One region of the Sporosarcina sp. P1 genome, then DNA from elsewhere that is predicted to be linked to it. Evidence: riboswitches for the same ligand, from Rfam matches in the RefSeq annotation. Region 1 holds a riboswitch; the other holds the start of a gene.
The links. Region 1 has a riboswitch for FMN ahead of CSV73_RS01480 (ECF transporter S component). Riboswitches for the same ligand answer to the same signal wherever they lie in the genome.
Positions count from the first base shown of each region.

Region 1 (10,926 bases):
AATAAATTGATCATGCTGCTTATTTATATCTTCCACTCGCTCATGACTATTGATTCGCAAGTTCTCGATTTGTGCAACAGTTCTATAATATACGAGTGCATCATTACGTCTTGGTTTATCTATCGCTGTAATGAATGGCGTCTTGCCTATCGATAATTTCATGCTGGAACTAAAAAACGTTTGGTGAGTGGGATAATTATAAATCGAATTCACGATATTTCCTTTTTCAATCACCACTACCGATAAACCGATATTTTGCAATTCTATTGCCGCTGACAAGCCACATGGACCGCCACCAACAATTACTGCATCTACAGAATTCATGACATCTACTCTCCTAATTTCTCGCGTTCTAGTAATGAACTTCCACTACATGACATTCGGGTTTCGCACCGAAACGCAACGGCACCATTGTCGTTCCATAGCCGTTACTGATTAATTTCGCGCAACTTTCCGCCGTCTCAAAGCGACCAAGGTCTTGCATGCCCCAACGACCAAGTCTAATCTGGCCGCCATGTGTATGGCCAGCAACAGATAAATCAGGTCGCCGCTTCTCTTCAAACTTTCGGAAAAATGAAGGATTATGTACAGCTAGGATCAAATGATCATAACCTTTTGCAGAATCCACAGCCTTATCGATCTCTACTTTTCCGTTATTTGGATCTTGCAGCCCACATATACCGAAATTCGGATGGTTCGGTATCGATGTAGTACTGTTGACCAACACTTTACCACCTACATGTTCCATCACACGCAATATATTTTCTGTGCCTACTTCTTGATCATTATTTCCAAAAATATAGAAGATCGGCCCCACTGAAGCGAGTAAACGCATATTGCGTTCAATTCGCTCAATCGGCACACCGCCTTCCGCCGCATCTCCACCTACGATAACCACATCGATAGAACGCGTACGCAAATCATCTATCAGTCGCTGAGGAATACTCCGTCTGTGGATATCTGAAATGAAGAACACGTTCAATTTATTAGTTGGCGACGATTGAATAGTTAATGTATGAGTAAGCACACGATTCCGATGAGCTAAGGTAAACATATAAGTCAGCATAGTCATCGCTGATAAAAAAACTGATAATCCCGCTATTCGAACCTTTTTCATTAGTCAACTCCCATAAAAAAAAGCAAAGCGTCTACTTTGCTTTTGTAGTAGTAATTTTCATTAGTAGTGTAGCGAGATTTCATTAAAACCCCTAACTATTATACTTCGCTTAGGAAACGGCATGCATGAAATGTGTCATGGACGGATAAAGCCCAACCGACAACTCGACTTTTTCAACAGGTACTTGATCGGGAACGTCAGGGGAATAGAGATCCGATAATACATAAAGGAGTATAACAATAGGTATTAAAGTAAAAATCGCCAGAAAAATATTGATGACTTTCACTTGACCGTATTTCTCCTCTTTCATCTTTCCATGTACTTCTGCACGGGAGGGAAGTTTATCGATAGACGCTTTTTCTTTAATCTCTTTTCGCTGTTGTTCAAAATCCATTTTATACTGATCGTTTAACATGTCTAATTTCTCCTTCACACCGCATAATGTCTGTTGCTATTATATGATGCAATTCCTTTATTCATCCGTGAAAAATACGTCCGTTCACAAACTCATCTATCTCTATTATGCCGAATTTTGTCTAAAAAGTAAATACTGACAGTCTGCTTTAACCTAATAACTGACGTAGACGTTCACTCCACTGTAACGCTTTGTTTACGTGTTCAGTTGATGCTTGTGACTTAATCAACCAATCGTCATCTAGATTCTGGCAGTTTGAACAGCAATCCGTTTCTGCTGGCGACGTATTCTCGCCAAAAAACTGTACTAATTTCTGTCGCAAACACCTTTCACTTTTTACATAACTCTCCATTTCGGCAATTTGTTTCTCTTTCACTTGATATATTTGTTCGATTTGTCGAATGACATGTTCTATATCGTATTGTTCCAAATAATAATCAAGCAAACGACTAGCTACTTCTGATAGTCCAGCTTGCTCGGCAGCCAATTGACTCCCAGTACCTGATTGCAGTAAAGAATGATAATAGAGAATTTGCTGTTCATCTGGCAAATCCTCGTACACGATGAACTTCACTTTCTGTATATCCCGCACACTATATAAAAGAGTGACCGCAGCCTGATCCCCATCACGTCCTGCACGTCCTACTTCCTGAATGTACGCGCTTGGCGTAGCAGGTAGATGTTCATGAATAACTTGTCGAATATCATCTTTATGGATTCCCATACCAAATGCATTGGTAGCACAAATCCACTCGAGTTCACCTTGTATAAATTGTTCTTGAATAATAGATCGTTCATCCTGTTCCTTGCCTCCATGATAACTTGCTGTTGGGATTCCTCTCTCTCGAATTATTGCCGAAAGTTCATCCGCACGTTTTCGTGACGCCACATAAATAATACCAGGTCCGATCGTTGTAGCAAGTCTATCAATAATCCACTCTGTTTTTGCCAATTCATTATCCAAATGCACCACACGATAGGATATAGCAGGACGATCCATCGACTGTCGTTCGATGTGAGGATTTCTCATGTGTAAGTAAGTAGTTATGTCTTCCACTACTTTTTTACTCGCAGTAGCAGTTAATGCCAACACCGGTGCTCTTTTTAAAACTGAGAACAGTTCTTTTAATCGTAAATAGTCTGGTCGAAAATCAAATCCCCATTCGGAAATACAATGGGCTTCATCCACTACAAAAAAAGCTATATGTAATTGTTGAACAAGCTGCCGGACATGTTGTTGCATCATCATTTCAGGTGATAAAAAAATGAACTTATAATGCGCCATGGTAGAGAGCGCCAATTCTTTTTCCTTGCTAGATAAAAACGAATTGATCGCGACCACACGTTTCTCCTTATGTTTTCGTAGATTGGCCACTTGATCTTCCATCAACGCAACGAGCGGAGAGATGACGATCACTGCTCCATCGAGTATATATGCAGGTAATTGATAACAAAGTGACTTCCCCGTACCCGTCGGAAAAATCGCCACAGCATCCCGTCCAGCAAGTAACTCCTTAATGACTTCTTGTTGCCCAGGTCGAAATGATTCATAGCCGAACTTTTGATGCAATACTTCTTGAAGTTCCATCAGCTCTCGCTCCTTCCAATAATGATGATTAATCGCAGTTGGAAATACGACAATTCTGGGCACTGTTGTTTCAACAAACGCAATCTTTTAGTTTGCAACTGTTCAACATGACGCCAAACCATCTCCATTTGTTCTTCCGTTACAAATTCTTTATATGGAAAGCCATCCATATTCGCTGCCATTTCAATGAAATGATCTTCTATAGTACTTAATTTCAAATTTCGTAAAGATGCAATTTGCTCTACCGAATAACCCCGCTCGAATAGTTTTTGTGTCCGTTCGGCAGATTGTGTCAAATACGTGTCTACTCTGCAACCTACCGCTAATTCTGTCAGTAATTGCAAATTCGGTTGTTGTTGTAGGAAGTCCAGCAATATGTGTAATGCTTCTAAATAGTAAAGTTGTAGAGTCATAGTCGATATGTTTAGACTTTCCGCCAGCTGTTCCCAAGTAGATGCCGTAAGTCGGTAACCCGTCAATCGATCGCTCACTATCGTACGTTGTAAATCTGATAATGATGAATGAATTAGCGCGTGTTCCAATTCTTTTCGCAATGATGTAGATAGATTAGTCGTGCTACTTGATTGATTACGTAAAAGTCCTTTGATAAATTGTTGGGTAGGCAATTCTTTCTGGATCGGCATGAACATTGTCTCACCGCGTCGTAAATTGGACAATGTCTGTACTAGCAACGCCAACCGTCTGCCGAACTCTCTTTCACGACCACGGTAATTCCAGCCATTAAATCGCCACATTTCACTACCCGTCCCCATCTGACCTTTTGCCGTCACATAGACGAGTTCATTTATATAGATCAGACCGTTTGCTTGCATCCGCTCTAACGCTTGCTGAAAGTCGCTTGCCGTCAATTGTGGCAACAATGCATAGTATGATTTAACTTGATAATATTCAACGTCTTGTAATGTCTGTCCTGATTTTTTCCCGCGAAGTATATGATAAACTCCTTGCGCTGAACGCTCACCATGGAGACGTTGGAAGATCGTTAGTAAGATAGAATCAAAACTCATTTGCGCTCACTCCTGAAGAAATAACGTTTTTTTGTTGAAAAGTGATGAAAACAGCTTTAGAATAGAGTAGATACAAAATAGGATGAGTGAATGGAAGAAGGGAGAAAGACAAATGTCTAGCAAAAAGTATACGATTGTCGATCAGGATACATGTATAGCTTGCGGGGCCTGCGGGGCTGCTGCGCCAGATATCTATGATTATGACGATGAGGGAATTGCATTTGTTATTTTAGATGATAACACGGGAAACACTGAAGTTCCAGAAGAACTGATGGAGGATCTCGAGGATGCATATGATGGCTGCCCTACCGATTCAATTAAAATTGCAGATGAAGCCTTCGAAGGCGATCCATTAAAATATGAAGATTGATTCAATCCCAACAACACTTCCTACTACTGGATGTGTTGTTTTTTTGCTTTAAATCGATTTTGCACTTTGCCGATAAGGGACTCATGCCGCGCAAACCGTAAAGCGTCCCCAGCTGGCGTTTCAATCCCCTCATTCTCACTAGCTAATTCTCTATATACAGTAAAAACGCCAGTCTTCCTATTATTCAGGAAGACCGGCGTTTATTTGATTAGAACGATAACTTCTTTTGTTGCTGAAGAATCCACTTCTCCATGCTTCTATATAACATCAACGTGATGGCTAATAGCATGACACCCTTTATCAAGTTGAACGGTAAGATTCCCAATATAATCATTTGATAAAGCGAGTCGCCTGTAACTGCTGGCATGCCGAGGAAATATGTGTACATCGGCAAGAACACTAAGTAATTCAATACGCTCATACCTACTGCCATTGCTACCGTACCTGCAATCAAACCTGATGCAAGACCTTTAGCTGAACGATACTTCGTAAAAATCCAGTAGATTGGCATTATGAATAATACGCCTGTCACGAAGTTTGCAACTTCACCCACCGGTACTCCAGTCGGGCTTCCTGATAAGAACCAGTGCATGACGTTCTTCAATAACTCTACGCCTATACCAGCAACAGGTCCCATCGTCATGATTGCCATAACAGCTGGGATCTCACTAAAATCGATCTTTAAAAATCCAGGCATTGCCGGAATCGGAAAGTTAAACTGCATTAACACAGTTGAAATACTCCCCAAAATCGCCACCAAAATCAGCTTACGTAACTTCTTGTTATTCACTTGTTCCTCTCTCCTTTTGCGATTCACTTCAAAAGAGGAAAGGCTGGCTCATCTATTTGTTGCGCTAAAAATCCCTAAAGTAAAATATACTTTAGGGAGAATAAAATGCACTGTTAAGAACAGATAAATCATACAAACTTATCCGTCAGGAAACAAGCACCACTTTTGCGTACACAAAAAGATGGCTGCACCTTCACCTTCTCCCATCCAGACTATACTGTCGGCTCTGGAATCTCACCAGAATCAGCTGTTAAGCTCGCGGGCTAAAAAGTAGTATTCTACTTCATTTCCGCCGGTCGGGAATTACACCCTGCCCCGAAGATGAATCAATATTTAGTTATGAACCTATTATAACGTAAAAAAACTGTTTTGTAAACTTCACAAGTTTACAAAACAGAATTATTCGTTAATTAAATACTTTGGATTTGCACCAATCGGTTTTTCCAATGGCTGAGTGAAATCAAATTCCATCCATTGTGCTTGAGCAACTTGGTCGAATTCTACAAATTTATCAAAACTTGCCGCTGTCATCAAGATCCCTTCTATCAATTGCATGGCCTCTTGACGTTGCATCTTTTCTAAATCAAGTACTTCAGTGAATTTCACTTTAACAATGTCTTTTTCTACTTTGACCGTGAAGTCAATTCCTTTAGGAACCACAGTTGAATATATGTCATTCGGTGACTTTTTCATATCATGTAATGCTTGCTCCACCGTATTAGAAGTTTTACCAAAATTAGTAGAGAGTACTGCTTCTCCATCTGATTTCACGTATCGATAGTATGCTTGATGCGATACGGTACCTGACAAGGCGATCGGTTTTTCCACTTGACCTACTTGATCAAATGTATTTGCAGAAGCATCTTCTTGTAGCAACACGATTTCATCATATCCTTGAAACGTATCTTGTAGGGACAAATTTAACATCTCAAGTGTCGCACTCGAAGTGTCATAGGGATGATCTGCAGCAAACTTCAATTGAACTTGTTTTCCTATTGAAGAAATTATCGCTTTATAGGGATGATACTCTGTAAATCCAAGCGCCTCTTCATCTATTTTATTCGCATACTCATTATAAAGTGTCACTGCATCCGGTGAGGTCTCTAAGTCTCCACTAAGGCGTTCATTCGGTATCAGAAACGTTACTGGAACAACGGTCGCCTGATCGGTAGCAAGGCCGATGTGAAACGCTGTGTAATCTAAGACATCGGTAGGATAGGCAGCGTATGAGGGCGGCATTGAAACCTGTCTTGTAAACATGGATGTATCATTTGTTTCATGCGATTGCAATTCTTCTCCATTCTCCACCTTAACAGCATCAGCAGATTCTTCTGTCGTCGCTTTATCCATCGATACTTCATTACTTTGCTGAAAAAATGTCGGCAAGATGATGGCGAGCAATAAAATCGCTGCTACAGTTGCAATAAGTGGAGACCATTTTGTTTTGTAAGGTCTTTTGTAAGGCTCGTTCGGTTCAGAAAGTCTTGAATCATTTTTTAACCGCTGCATAACCTCATCTTTGGAACGCTGATCTTCTACGATCGGCATGTCACGTAAACGTTTCTCGAGATCATCTTCATTCCATTTATCTTTGCTCATGTCATCACCCCTCTCTGACCGAACGTGCTTCCAATTTCACTTTTAACGCTTTGATTGCACGGTGTTGTGTCGTTTTCACTTTGCTTTCGGTCCAGCCTAAAACTTCAGCTGTTTCAGCAACTGATAGATCTTGGAAGAACCGCATAAGGATGACCATTTTCTGATCACCCGTACATGTGTGCAACGCTTCAAGCATTTGCCTCTGCTCTTCGCCCGCTTCAACTAAACGTTCGGGCAAGTGATTTGTTGAAATTAATTGCTCTGTTTCCCAATCGAAATGAATATTTGTATGTTTCTTGATTGTGGATTGTTTTCGAAAATAGTCAATAGAGACGTTTTTCGCAATTGCAAATAACCAAGTTTTCTCAGAGCTCTTCCCTTCAAAACGGCCGTATGATTTGAGAACACGCACATAAACCTCGTGCATCAAATCTTCCGCTACCTCTCGATTGCGAGTCAAATAAGTGAGGAAGTTGAATACGTCACGGTTATAATCTTCATATAATCGTTGAAAAACGGAATCATCCATTCAATCCCCTCGCTCTGTAGTAGTAGTCGTTTCAGTCCAGGAGAAGTTTCATTTGTTTAGTGCATCAAGTGGAAGAGAACAAATAAAGATTGTACCTTTCTCATCTCCACGTGTCGCTAAAATCGAACCGTCATGTGCTTGCATAATATTCTTTGCAATAGCCAAACCAAGTCCTGTACCGCCTTTACCTCTTGTTCTTGCTTTATCCGCCTTATAGAAACGTTCAAAGACGAACGGCAAATCTTTTTCGGGAATACCAACGCCAGTATCAGCTACTGTAATATCAAGCATTTCAGTAGACCGGTAGACCGATAGCGTCACAGCACCACCGTCCGGAGTATGACGAATAGCATTATCAATCAAATTAGTGAATACTTGCTCCAGCCGGTCTTCATCGGCCGTTATGATCAGAGTATCCGACTCTTCTGTTTCCAAAGACAAGTCCACTTTGGCGTCTTTTGCCACTTGTGAGAACTTTGTCACTATACGTTCCAAAAATTCCACAATTGAAAGGGGATTTTTATTAAGTTGAATGTAACCAGACTCCATTCTAGCAAGATTCAACAAGTCCGTGACGAGACGGCTCATACGCTTGGATTCATCATGAATAATCTGGACCATTTCCATACGTTCTTCTTCACTGCTCACTACATCATCTATGATGGCTTCACTATATCCTTGCAACATCGAAATGGGTGTTCGCAATTCATGTGATACGTTGGCAATGAAATCTGAACGTAATTTATCCAATTTATGCTGTTCCGTCATATCACGAAATACCGCTACCGCTCCACGGATACTATTTTCACTGTATAACGGGCTGATAGAGATCACATAAAACTGTCCGCCCAATTCCAACTCGTCTTCCACTTCCTCAGCGAATGAAATGGCATGCTCAAGCATATGGAACACTTCTTTAGGCAACGGATGATGATTTTTTTGATTATAACCATACCATTTCTTCAACAATAACTCTGCTTGCGGGTTTTTCAGAAGAATGGAATAATCTTGGTTAAACGTCACAACTGCATCTGTCATAGATGTAAGAATACTGGAAAGCTGTTCTTTCTCCTGCTTAATCAATTCAATATTATATTTCAATTGACGTCCCATCTGATTGAAAGCTGTTGCTAACTGACCAATTTCATCTTTTTGCGCAACAGGTAAGTGTGTATCGAAATTTCCTTTAGACAACTCAAACGCAGCTTGCTTCATCTTACGCAATGGCAATGTAATCCGTGTAGACAAGAAAAATGCAAAGAACGTAGTCAATATAAATGCGATGAATGCCGATAAGAATACAATATTGGTTGTACTTTTCGTCGTACGGTGCACAGCATCGAGACTTTGGTACATGAGTACACTCGCTTGTTCACCACTAACTTGTTCGAATGGATAAGATAAAATCAAAAATTGCTCCATGACGTCTTTCTCTGTCAATGAAGGCAATATCATTTCTTTCATTTTTTGCTTACCTAGTTCTGGCGACTCGAATAAACTGCCTTCGGACAGTAATTTATCTTCAATTTCCTCTTTACTCGAAGACGTATGGAATGAATACAAAATATCACCTTGTTGATCAACTACGATTGCATTCGTCTCCATATCAAGAATATCCTCTATAATCTGGTGCATGGAATCGGTCGTTTGTCCGTTATGATCATTGACGATTTTGCTGATGGTGGCAGCTTCCCTCTGCAAGGTCTCTTCTGCTTGTTTCGTATGGAAATTATCTAGAAACTCGAGCAGGAACAGTGTCACGATAAACAGGACAAAGGAAACGAGAAGCAATATGGTGGCCCATAGCTTCCCGACAATTGAATTCCATATTCTAATCATTCGTTTGGAACCTCGAACTTATAACCGACACCCCAAACGGTGACAATCATTTTCGCTGCCCGTTCTGACACACGGCTCAATTTTTCACGTAGCCGTTTGACATGTGTATCCACTGTACGCAAATCTCCAAAGAATTCGTAATGCCATACTTCTTTTAACAATTGTTCACGATCGAATACTTTATCTGGTGATTTCGCCAGGAAATATAGTAACTCATATTCTTTCGGTGTTAGATTGACTTCTTTACCTTCAGCAGTTACACGATGCGCATCATGATCAATCGTCAGCTGTGGGAAGACTACTAAATCTTTTGATGTTGTGTTAGACGACACGTTCGGGAATGCAACTGAACGTCTCAGCATAGCTTTAACGCGTAAGACTACTTCTCTTGGGCTGAATGGCTTGACGATGTAATCATCTGCACCACTTTCAAACCCACTTACACGGTCTGCTTCTTCACCTTTCGCTGTCAATAAAATAACAGGTGTCATAATTTTATTTTCACGCAGTTCAGCTAATACTTCCATACCATCTTTTTCAGGCATCATCACGTCGAGCAATATACAGTCATATTGTCCAGCAAACACTTTCTCTAATGCATCTGCTCCATCGACCGCTTCTTCAATTTCATAACCTTCTCGAGATAAATACATATTCAACAGGCGACGAATGCGATCCTCGTCATCCACCACTAAGAGCTTCACAGTTTCTTCCACAGTTCATTACCCCTTTCGACAACCTTCTAACACCATTGTACAATTACTGACCTATAAAAAGAAATAAAAAGACTGCATGACAATTATTGTCATGCAGTCGAAGATTATGCGTATGAGTGTAAACCTGCAATAATTAAATTTACGGCAATTAAGTTGAACATGATGATAACAAATCCGATGACAGCAAGCCATGCAGACTTTTTACCTTCCCAACCTCTTGATAGACGCAAGTGAAGGAATGCAGCATAGAACAACCATGTAATGAGTGCCCACACTTCTTTCGGATCCCAACCCCAGAATCGTGACCAGGCTTCATGTGCCCAAATCATGGCAAAAATCAACGCGCCGAGCGTAAAGACCGGGAAACCAATCAATACAGCACGATAGCCGATTTCATCCATCAGTTGAGAATTCGCCTTCTTCGCCAACGGTTGGAATACTGCGGCAAGAGGTTTGCGTGCGATCAAGCGTAAAAGTAGATAAAGCACTGAACCTACAGCTATAGACCAAACAAGAGAAGACATTTTTTGGGCATTGATAATCGGTGGCAATTCAACCCAAGGTGTCATTTTATCTGGTGTCATCGCTTCATACTCATTCATTCCGAATAACGGAGGAACGTGATACGTAATTTCAGCAGGTACTTCATCTTTATTTATATATGTGAATTCTGCTTCATAGTCCATTACTTTAAATGTCGTAGAAGATACGACAAAACCAAGAACTAGAACTAGCGTATACATAACTGTTTCTATCCAAAAGCGTGATTTCGATTTTTTCGTCATATCAATATTCTTTACTAAGAATACAAGCCCCGCTATCGCACTGATCGCAAGTATGGATTCACCAATAACCGTCGTGATTACGTGAATGAATAACCATTTACTTTGAAGTGCAGGAATTAGTGGAGTAACGTCCGTTGGAAACATCGTTGC
Region 1 covers NZ_PDYS01000001.1:293,149-304,074, reverse strand. Annotated here, with positions in the region: gene CSV73_RS01510 (YpdA family putative bacillithiol disulfide reductase) at 1-324, opposite strand, end outside; gene CSV73_RS01505 (metallophosphoesterase) at 353-1,117, opposite strand; gene CSV73_RS01500 (hypothetical protein) at 1,227-1,532, opposite strand; gene CSV73_RS01495 (RecQ family ATP-dependent DNA helicase) at 1,681-3,120, opposite strand; gene CSV73_RS01490 (YpbB family protein) at 3,120-4,148, opposite strand; gene CSV73_RS01485 (ferredoxin) at 4,261-4,518, shown strand; gene CSV73_RS01480 (ECF transporter S component) at 4,727-5,308, opposite strand; FMN riboswitch at 5,500-5,635, opposite strand; gene CSV73_RS01475 (GerMN domain-containing protein) at 5,708-6,907, opposite strand; gene CSV73_RS01470 (RNA polymerase sigma factor SigX) at 6,912-7,436, opposite strand; gene CSV73_RS01465 (ATP-binding protein) at 7,485-9,275, opposite strand; gene CSV73_RS01460 (response regulator transcription factor) at 9,272-9,991, opposite strand; gene ccsB (c-type cytochrome biogenesis protein CcsB) at 10,096-10,926, opposite strand, start outside.

Region 2 (10,926 bases), on a different contig from region 1:
ACAGCCATTGATAAAGCCATCATCGTGGTTTGATTAATACCTGCCATCATAGTAGGCAATGCTTGTGGTAATTGTACTTTCACTAACATTTGGTTTCGAGAAGATCCAAATGATTCCGCTGACTCAATCACTTCAGAATCAACGTTTCGTATACCAAGTTCTGTTAGACGGATAACTGGTGGTAACGCGTAAATGATTGTTGCAATAATTGCGGGAACATTCCCAAGAGGGAAGAAGAATATTACAGGTATCAAGTAAACGAATGTAGGCATCGTCTGCATGGCATCTAATAGAGGACGCATGATGATGGAAAATGTTTTGCTAAACGCCATCAATATGCCGACTGGAATACCAATTGCAAGGGATAGTACGACAGATATTACGATGATCGCGACTGTTGTCATCGTATCTTCCCATAAATTGAAGGAACCAATTAAAAAGATAAAGACGGCAAACAGTAGGCCGTTAAAAATGGAATTTAAATACCAGCCAAGGAGGAAAACCACAATCATGATAGCCCACCAAGGTGTAGCGAGTAAAGCTGTTTCAATAGTTCGGATTGTAGTGGATGCAATAGTGAAGATGAAATCAAATAGCCAGCCAAAGTTCATTGCAAGAAAATCAATAAACTTTTCCACATAATCTCCTATAGGTATTCTGACGTTAGGAAATTCATTCATAGGCAGTAAGCTAGGACGTACTAGCTTGTCCCTCTCTTTCTCTACTTTTAGTGTTAGTACAATTGAAAAGGAGTGGAGCGGAAAGCGTCCACCCCTGAAATTCTAAAATGTATTACAGAGCTGCTTTTACTTTCTCAGCAACATCTTCAGGTACCCATGAAGTCCAAAGATCTTCATGTTCTTTCATAAACCATTTTGCAGTATCTTCTGGACTAGCTTCATTTTCACCCATATACTCTAATGCTTCTTCTGTCAATGCACTGCTAGTTTTGTAATGGCTGAGGAACTCAACTACCTCAGGAGCTTGTGTTTTCAAATCTTTATGGACACTGACGTAGACATCATTAGGAGGGAATTCACCAGATTTATCTTTATCCCAAGCCTCTTGATCAAACGGCTCGTCTTCTAAAAGCGTTAAGTCATACGTTGCAGTGACCCAAGTAGGGGACCAGTAATAACCAACCCATGGTTCACCTTTTTTATATGCACTAGCTAAGTCAGCTACGATGGATGAATCTGAACCGGGAGCTAAATACGTAAACTTTTCATTTAAGCCATAAGTAGTTAATTTTTCATCTAAATGTTTACTGACTAACCAGCTAGATGGTGCGCCGATGATACGTCCCTTATCCTTGTTCTCAGGATCTTGAAATAGTTCAGGATACTTCTCTAAGTCTTTTACTGTTTTCAAATCAGGCGCTACCGCTTCGATATTACGCTCTGGATCCCCTTTGATAACATATGTAGGGACATACAGACCTTGTGAGTTATCGTCGAAATTTGTCGAGACGGTTTCGATGTCTCCGCTGTCGATTGCGTTTGTATACGCATCACCTAAGTTATCAGACCAAACTTCTGTATAAACTTGAAGATCGCCTTGTTGCAACGCTTGTAATGTTGCGGAAGAAGTTCCGTTCACTATTTCCGTATCATAGCCATAGCCTTCTTCTAAAATAATTTGTGCAATGCTGTTGTGTATCCGAATACTATCCCATCCTGCATCTGCCAGCTTAATCTTGCTTATTGAATCTTTACTATCACTGTTACTGCATGCTGTTAAAAGTAATAATGTTACGATAGATAAAAACAACATAAACTTTCTCAAAAAATCAAATCCTTTCCCTTTATAATTTTTTCATCACGGAATGCTGTTTTTTGCCTTAATCTCTTAAAATTACCCGCAAGAAAAAAGATGCAGGTAGTTGAGAAGATCAAGGGGAAATCAACACTTTTTCGCGATACTATTACACGAGTTTACAGGATAATTAAATTAATATCAATTTAATTATTTAGACAACTATTGATATTATGCTCTTTTAAATTGAAGTTTAACGGTTTTCTATAATGAAAAAAGTAAATGTGGTTTGATTGATCATGGCGGGTAAACTTAGTTGCTAGCCTATAAGGGGTATAGGCTCATGCTTTATCGAATAATAGGGGAAAATGATACAATATGGTATGATAAGTACATATGAAAAAAAGAGTATTTTATCATGCGATATGTTTATTTATGAACTTCTGACAAACCTTTGTAACAGTTTCTAAGGAATTATCGTGATTTTTTGATTTTACTTTTAAGAAAATGATATAGTTATATACGAATGGAAAAAATATTTAAATGTAACGTAAAAGGAGAACGGACCCATATGACGAAAGAAGCCCATATTGTTTCGAGTACTACTCAAAGCCGATCGGCGTCTACCTTCTTCTCGGATATTAAATCATTAGTTAAAGGACCTGTACTCATCGCGAATATATTTCCAGTTTTTACGGGGTTTTGGTTGGCACTATATTTTTCGGGCATGACACTCACAGGTAACTGGGGTGTGTTCCTGCTAACCATGATAGGTAGTACCTTGCTTGTTGCAGGTGCACTTGTAATGAATAACTGGTTTGATTCTGATATTGATACGGTTATGGAAAGAACAAAAAACCGTCCGACTGTGACAGGTAACTTTGCTTTGAAAACCGTATTAAAAATAGGTTTGATATTATCGGGAATTGGTATGGTATTATTATTTTTCACTACATTAGAAGCGGCAATTTATGCATTTATCGGATGGTTTACGTATGTAATACCCTATACCATGTGGTCTAAACGTAAATATACATTGAATACAGTGATTGGCAGTGTGTCGGGAGCGGTTACCCCTCTTATAGGGTGGGCAGCTATTATGTCAGCGGATCATATTGTACCGATTGTTTTGGTCGCTATACTATTCATTTGGCAAATGCCTCATACATTTGCGATTGCTATGAAGAAATATAAAGACTATAGTGCAGCAAACGTAGCGATGTTGCCTGTCGTTTATGGATTTAACTTCACAAAACGCCAAATGCTTGTGTATGTATTATGTCTATTGCCTTTACCGTTTTTATTAACGATGTTTGGCACTACATTCATTACAATCGCGACATTGATGAACCTAGGATATATTGCAGCTAGTATATATGGGTTCTATGCAAAAAATGATTATAAATGGGCTAACTTCATGTTCTTGTACTCGGTCAATTACATGACGCTATTATTCGGCATGATGATTCTTTGGACTTTTTAATCAATACGAAGAAGACTTCCTTTCACACGACGTGATAGAGAAGTCTTTTTTATGTTAAAATTGTTGAGGAGTTTGAAATTTTAGGAATAAACAGTTCGAATAGTACAATGGAAAATGGTTTTTTTAGGAGGCACACGCATGAAGGAGCAAGTACAATTACTGAAGCCGAAACTAGATGAAGTGTTTGTGCATTTGCACAGTCATCCGGAAGTTAGTTGGAAGGAAACGGAAACAACAACTTACTTGAAAGGATTTCTTGAACGAGAAGGATTTAATGTGAAATTATTCGATGGAATTACAGGTTTATGCGTTACGATCGGTGAAGGTAAGCCGGTAGTCGGGTTGCGTGTAGATATTGATGCGTTGTGGCAAGAAGTGGACGGTGTCTATCGAGCAAATCATTCATGTGGACATGATGGACATATGACCATGGGAATTGGTGCTTTGCTTATGGCTAAAGAACGCGGAATTCCTCAAAAAGGAACATTAAAAGTATTCTTCCAGCCGGCAGAAGAGAAGGGAAAAGGCGCGCTAGCTGTTCTTGATCAGGGATTGATCGATGATATCGATTACTTATTCGGCGTTCATGTAAGAGCTGCGGATGAAATGGCTGACGGTTATTCCGCTGCCTCACTACGTCACGGTGCCGCGAAAATGATCAGTGGAACGATCAAAGGAACAGAAGCACATGGTGCCAGACCGCATCAAGGAAAAAATGCTATCGAGGTGGGTGCTTCGTTAGTAGGAGGTTTGCAGTCCATTCATTGTAATCCTATGGTTTCTCATACAGCGAAAATGACGATGTTCCAAGCAGGTGGCGAATCTGCCAATATAATTCCGGGAAATGCAAAATTTAGTTTGGATTTACGTGCGCAAGAAAATGGTATAATGGATGAATTATATGAGGAAGTAGAACGTGTGATTCAGGCGATAGCTAGACAATACGATGTAGAAATCAACTATGAAGTAATGGCAGAAATGGTCGCGGCGGAAGTAAATGCTGAAGCTGAAGATCTAATGTATCAGGCGATTGCTAAAGTAGTGGGTGAAGACAAGACTACACGCACCGTTGTCACGCCGGGAGGAGAAGATTTTCACTTCTATTCTGTAAAGCGACCCACTGTCAAAAGTACAATGCTAGGTTTGGGATGCGGCTTAATCCCAGGACTTCACCATCCGCACATGACATTTAATCAAGACGCACTGGCAACAGGAGTTGAAATTTTAACTACTGCCATCGAATTAACATTCCACTCTAAAAACTAGAAGGTGACAGTATGAGGAAAGATATAGTGGTCAGAAAAGTGACGGCTATCGAAGACATTCGTTCTATGCAAAATCTTGAGAAGAAAATTTGGGGAATGGAACCAATCCCTATCCATCAAACCATCACAGCAGTCAAAAACGGTGGATTGATTGTCGGTGCGTTTCTAGAAGAGCGTATGGTCGGATATTCTTATAGCTTTGCCGGCTATTCAGAAGGTCAAATATATTTATGCTCTCATATGCTTGCGGTAGATGAAGAGTTTCAGATGAAGGGCATTGGCAAACTGTTGAAAGAAGAACAACTACGTTTTGCACGGGAAATGGGCTATCGATTAATAGTCTGGACATTCGATCCACTCGAAAGTCGCAACGGCTATTTGAATACTTCAAAGTTATACGGTGTGTGCTATGACTATATAGTTGATTGTTATGGAGAGATGGACGATGGGTTAAACAAAGGTTTACCGACCGACCGTTTTCAAGTTGCTTGGTGGATTGACAGTCCGCGTGTAGTGGAGAAATGGCAACCTAATCTTATATATAGTCGTCCGTTTCAAATCCAATTGAGCGATAAATCACACCCTATCCTGCTTTTACCGGAAACAACTGAATGGCTGAAGGCGGAAGCGATAGAAGTGCCTGTGCCCAAACAAATTCAATTAATCAAGCAAGAAAACTCGCAATTGGCCTACGAATGGAGAATGAAGACGAGAACGATATTTCAGCAACTGAGTAGGGAAGGATTTGCTATGATCGATGTACGCCGAACAGAAGAATCTGTACAGTACTATCGTTTCTGTAAGCGGTCCATCATTCCGTTGCATGATTAAAGGAGCTGACCCAATGAAAATTAACACGATTACACTTCGCAGAATGAATATGACGATGAAACATCCGTTTACTACAAGTTTTGGAACGATTCAGCAGAAAGACTTTCTGTTGGCAACTGTCACAGACGCGGACGGTCATGAAGGGTGGGGGGAATCTGTTGCGTTTACTGCGCCTTGGTATAGTGAAGAGACGACAGAAACGACGATTCACATGCTTCGTGATTTCTTGATTCCCGCAGTACTTGGCAAGTCTATTACACATCCCGATGAAGTAAGTGACTTATTTAGACATATCCGCAAAAACAATATGGCGAAAGCGACAATTGAAGGTGCGATATGGGATGCATATGCAAAGCATCACCACATGACACTTGCCAAAGCACTCGGAGGGCAACGTAGCCGTATTGAAGTGGGGATCAGCATTGGAATTGAAGAAAATGTTGAAGATTTATTGGCCAATATTAAAGGCTTTATAAATGAAGGGTATAAGCGCATTAAAGTGAAAATCAAGCCTGGGTATGACGTGGAAGTGATACGTGCCATTCGAGAAACCCATCCTGATGTACCCTTAATGGCGGATGCGAATTCAGCTTATACGTTAGATGATGTAGAAGTGTTGAAAGAACTCGACCAGTTTAACTTGATGATGATTGAGCAACCGCTTGCTTCCGATGATATTATCGATCACGCAACATTGCAAAGACAAATTAAGACACCCATTTGTCTAGATGAAAGTATTCACTCATTGGAAGATACACGAAAAGCTATCGAACTTGGTAGTTGTAAAATTATCAACGTGAAAATTGGGAGAGTTGGCGGTCTGTCAGAAGCGAAGAAAATTCATGATTATTGTGCAGCGAATGGCATCGATGTATGGTGTGGCGGCATGTTAGAATCGGGTATTGGACGAGCGCACAACGTAGCATTGACAACTTTACCTAATTTCACGCTCCCTGGCGATACAGCAGGTTCTTCACGTTACTGGGAACAAGATATTATTACACCAGAAGTAGTTGCTGAAAAAGGTTATATTACAGTTCCGTCAGAAGATGGAATCGGGTACATTCCCAACATGGAAGCATTGGACAGATTTACAGTAGATAAATGGGTTTTTATAGCTGAATAATTATTCAGCTATTGTTATTTAGTTGTCATATGTGCTAGACTCTTAGTTAATCGAATATGTTTCCTTCGGGGCAGGGTGTAATTCCCTACCGACGGTGATGAGCTAACAAGCTCTTAGTCCGTGACCCGGATGCTTTATAGAAGCAGAAGGTGGATTTGGTGAAACTCCAAAGCCGACAGTTAAAGTCTGGATGAGAGAAGGAACAACGCGTGTATACTATAAGTGATGATTTTTCATTACGGTATATAACGTTTATTTAGTCATGGATACAAGCCCCGCATAATCTTTTGCGGGGCTTTTTGTATGTAGAATTGTCACTAGAGGAATACTGTAAGCTGGAGTGTTGCTCAATGAATCAGAATTATATGGAAATGGCTTTGCAGCTCGCAGAAAATGTGGCAGGTCAAACTTCTCCCAATCCACCAGTAGGTGCAATCGTAGTTAAGACAAACCGGATCATTGGAATGGGTGCGCATTTACAAGCAGGAGAACGCCATGCAGAACGAATCGCACTTGATATGGCAGGAGCGGAAGCAACAGATGCTGATTTGTATGTAACGCTTGAACCTTGTTCACATACTGGTAAAACTTCCCCTTGTGCTGATGCCGTTATTCAAGCCGGTATCAAACGAGTCTTTGTTGCGACAACGGATCCTAATCCTCTTGTAGCAGGTAAAGGCATTGCGAAACTTCGTGGTGCAGGAGTGGAAGTAACCGAATCTGTCTCTTCTGAACGCGCTAAAAAACTATATGAATCATTTTTTCATTTTATTAAAACCAAAACACCTCATGTGACAATGAAAACAGCTATGACGATAGACGGTAAGATTGCCACTTCTAAAGGAGATAGCAAATGGGTGACGAGTGAGCAAGCGCGACTCGATGTCCATCAGCTTCGCCATACGCAAGATGCGATTTTAGTAGGTGTGCAAACGCTTCTTCATGATAATCCTCTTCTCACCACCAGACTGCCCCTAGGTGGACAACATCCTATTCGAGTTATTTTAGATACATCTTTACGAACACCAGAATCTAGCCAGATCATTCAAAACTCAGAAGCGCCTACTTGGATTTTTTGCGGAAAATATGCAGAGTTATCACGTGAAAAGTTACTCAACAAGCCCCATGTCCAGATCATCCGAATGCAAAAACCCCAGCTGATTGTAGAAGATATTCTATTAGAGCTAGGAAGACGTGGTGTTATGACATTGCTTGTAGAGGGTGGAGCGGCCATTAATGCTTCGTTTGTGAAAGCGCGCGCCGTGCAGAAGGTCATTTGCTATGTTGCACCCAAACTACTTGGCGGAATTGGATCGCTGACGCCAATAGGTGGACTGGATCCTCAACTGATGGATGAGGCGCTTCCATTAAGATTTGAAAGTGTGGAGATGATTGGACCAGACATTAAAATCATAGCTGTACCGAAAGTGGGTGATTGAATCATGTTTACGGGAATAATTGAAGAGATTGGTTCAGTTAAGCAAATACAACCTGGCGCTCAATCTATGACAGTTACGATAGCTGCATCCCTTGTTTTGACAGATGTGAGAGTAGGGGATAGCATCGCGGTCAACGGTGTCTGTTTGACGGTAAAGAGTTTTACCAAGGACCAATTTGTTGCGGACGTCATGCCTGAAACTGTCACTTCTACTTCACTACGACAATTAGAAGTGGGAAGTTCTGTGAATCTGGAGCGAGCACTTGCAGCGAATGGTAGGTTAGGCGGACATTTTGTCACAGGACATGTAGACGGAATAGCTACGATCCGTGAGAAGCGAACGGTTGATAATGCATTATATATACGCTTGTCCTTACCGCAAGGATATCATCCTTATTTGTTACATAAAGGCTCTATCGCATTGGATGGGACGTCATTGACGATCTTTGAGGTAAAAGATACAGATATTACGATTTCATTGATTCCACATTCACAGGAAATGACGGTCATTGCGAAAAAACAAATAGGGGATGTAGTCAATTTCGAATGTGATATGCTCGCCAAATATGTTGAGAACATGTTGCAAAAAAGACAAAATACGGATCAAACGATGTCGAAAGACTTTTTACAACAACACGGGTTTATGTGAAGGAGTGAATGAGGATGTTTCATACAATCGAAGAAGCATTAGAAGATTTACGACAAGGTAAAGTGGTCATCGTAGTGGATGATGAGGATCGAGAGAATGAAGGGGATTTCGTGGCATTAGCCGACCAGATTACACCTGAAATTATCAACTTCATGGCGACAAAAGGTCGAGGCTTGATTTGTGTACCGATAACAGAACAAAAAGCAGCGCAACTAGGGTTACAGATGATGACCGATAATAATACCGATTCACATGGCACGGCGTTTACAATTAGTATCGATCACCGCTCTACACATACTGGGATCAGTGCATTTGAACGTGCGGATACAATTATTAAAATGATGGAACCGAATGCAACAGCAAGCGAATTCAAACGTCCAGGGCATATATTTCCACTTGTAGCGAAGTCGGGTGGTGTACTAGAGCGTACAGGACATACTGAAGCTGCGATAGATTTGGCACGGCTGGCTGGCAGCGCTTCAGCAGGAGTTATTTGCGAAATCATGAGTGAAGACGGAACGATGGCGCGTGTGCTGGAATTACGTCAGATGGCTGAAGAACTAGATTTAAAACTAATCACCATTCAAGACCTTATTCATTATCGTCTGCAACGAGAGCAATTAGTCATTCGTGAAGCAGAGATCGAGCTGCCGACAGGTTATGGCGAGTTCCGCATGGTTGGCTATACCGAAACTATGACAGGAAAAGAACATGTTGCACTGGTAAAAGGGGACGTTACAACGGAAGCGCCGGTCTTAGTAAGGGTTCATTCGGAATGCTTAACAGGCGACGTTTTTGGATCGTGCCGTTGTGACTGTGGTCCGCAACTGCAAGCTGCTCTCTCTCAAATTGAAGAAGAAGGGCGCGGTGTATTGTTGTATATGCGTCAAGAGGGCAGAGGAATAGGTTTAATCAATAAACTGAAAGCCTATGAACTGCAAGAACAAGGCTATGACACGGTAGAAGCAAATGAAAAACTTGGGTTTGCGGCTGATTTGCGTGATTACGGTATTGGCGCACAAATACTTCGGGAACTCGGCATTACGCAAATGCGTTTGTTGACGAATAATCCAAAGAAAATTGCTGGTTTAAAAGGATATGAATTGGAAGTAGTTGAACGCGTTGCAATTCAGCTACCATTTAATGAAGCGAACGAAAAGTATCTACACACAAAGGCAGAAAAGCTTGGTCATTTACTAACTTTATGAGGAGAGATGAAAAATGGGTAATTTATTCGAAGGACATTTAGTAGGTACGGGGTTAAAAGTAGGTATCGTCGTTGGGCGGTTCAACGAGTTCATCACAGGGAAGTTACTATCAGGAGCACAAGACGCGTTCAAACGTCATGGTGTGGATGAAGCAGATGTAGATATAGCATGGGTGCCGGGAGCGTTTGAAATTCCGTTAATCGCAAAGAAAATGGCGGACTCAAAAAAATATGATGCAGTCATTACGCTAGGAACGGTAATCCGTGGCGCGACACCTCATTTCGATTTTGTTTGTAACGAGACTGCAAAAGGTGTTTCTCAAGCAAGCATGCAATCGGGCATTCCAGTGATCTTTGGTGTGCTGACAACGGATACGATTGAGCAATCGATCGAGCGTGCAGGGACTAAAGCCGGGAACAAAGGCTGGGACGCAGCGGTGTCCGCTATTGAGATGGCGAACTTGACGAAGCAGTTTGACTGATTCGTAATAGACGTAAAAGAGGATGTCCTCGAAGTTACTTTACTTCATAGGATATCCTCTTTTATAATGTATTATTCAAATCTTAACATCGGAGTATGCTGTGCTTAAATTGTGTTTAAGTTCAAATATGCAAATGTATGTATCATCCAACCCCTCTCTGAACACTTTTGCGGTCTGCTCTATTTCGAACTCTCTATGAAAAAACTGTCTTAGAAACCATACTGATTTCTAAGACAGTCCTAAATTCATTATGGTACCGTGACTACGCCTAATTTTTCTCGTGCCTGTACAGTAGCAATGACCATATTTTTCAATGCTGCAATTGTTTCTTCACGCTTTCTCGTCTTCAATCCACAATCCGGATTAATCCAGAACTGAGAAGGTTCGAGTACTTCAAGACCTTTGTTGATAATCTCTGTCATCTCTTCTACTGCTGGAACGCGTGGACTATGAATATCATAGACACCTAGACCGATTCCTTTGTCATAATGATACTCATTGAAAGCTTCGACTAAGTCGCCGTGACTGCGTGACGTTTCAATGGATATTACGTCTGCATCCAGTGCACTGATCGATTCAATAAAGTCGTTAAAATCACAATAGCACATATGCGTATGCACTTGCGTCGTATCTTCCACTGAAGCAGTAGATACGCGGAATGCATTAACAGCCCAGTCCAGATAGTGTTTC
Region 2 covers NZ_PDYS01000005.1:59,407-70,332, forward strand. Annotated here, with positions in the region: gene CSV73_RS07420 (ABC transporter permease) at 1-638, opposite strand, end outside; gene CSV73_RS07425 (ABC transporter substrate-binding protein) at 793-1,785, opposite strand; gene cyoE (heme o synthase) at 2,327-3,238, shown strand; gene CSV73_RS07435 (M20 peptidase aminoacylase family protein) at 3,377-4,504, shown strand; gene CSV73_RS07440 (GNAT family N-acetyltransferase) at 4,516-5,334, shown strand; gene menC (o-succinylbenzoate synthase) at 5,348-6,460, shown strand; FMN riboswitch at 6,518-6,666, shown strand; gene ribD (bifunctional diaminohydroxyphosphoribosylaminopyrimidine deaminase/5-amino-6-(5-phosphoribosylamino)uracil reductase RibD) at 6,811-7,899, shown strand; gene ribE (riboflavin synthase) at 7,903-8,547, shown strand; gene CSV73_RS07460 (bifunctional 3,4-dihydroxy-2-butanone-4-phosphate synthase/GTP cyclohydrolase II) at 8,562-9,755, shown strand; gene ribH (6,7-dimethyl-8-ribityllumazine synthase) at 9,769-10,236, shown strand; gene metE (5-methyltetrahydropteroyltriglutamate--homocysteine S-methyltransferase) at 10,485-10,926, opposite strand, start outside.
Region 2: it holds a riboswitch for FMN, as region 1 does, so the genes downstream of both, ribD (bifunctional diaminohydroxyphosphoribosylaminopyrimidine deaminase/5-amino-6-(5-phosphoribosylamino)uracil reductase RibD) here and CSV73_RS01480 (ECF transporter S component) in region 1, are expected to answer to the same signal.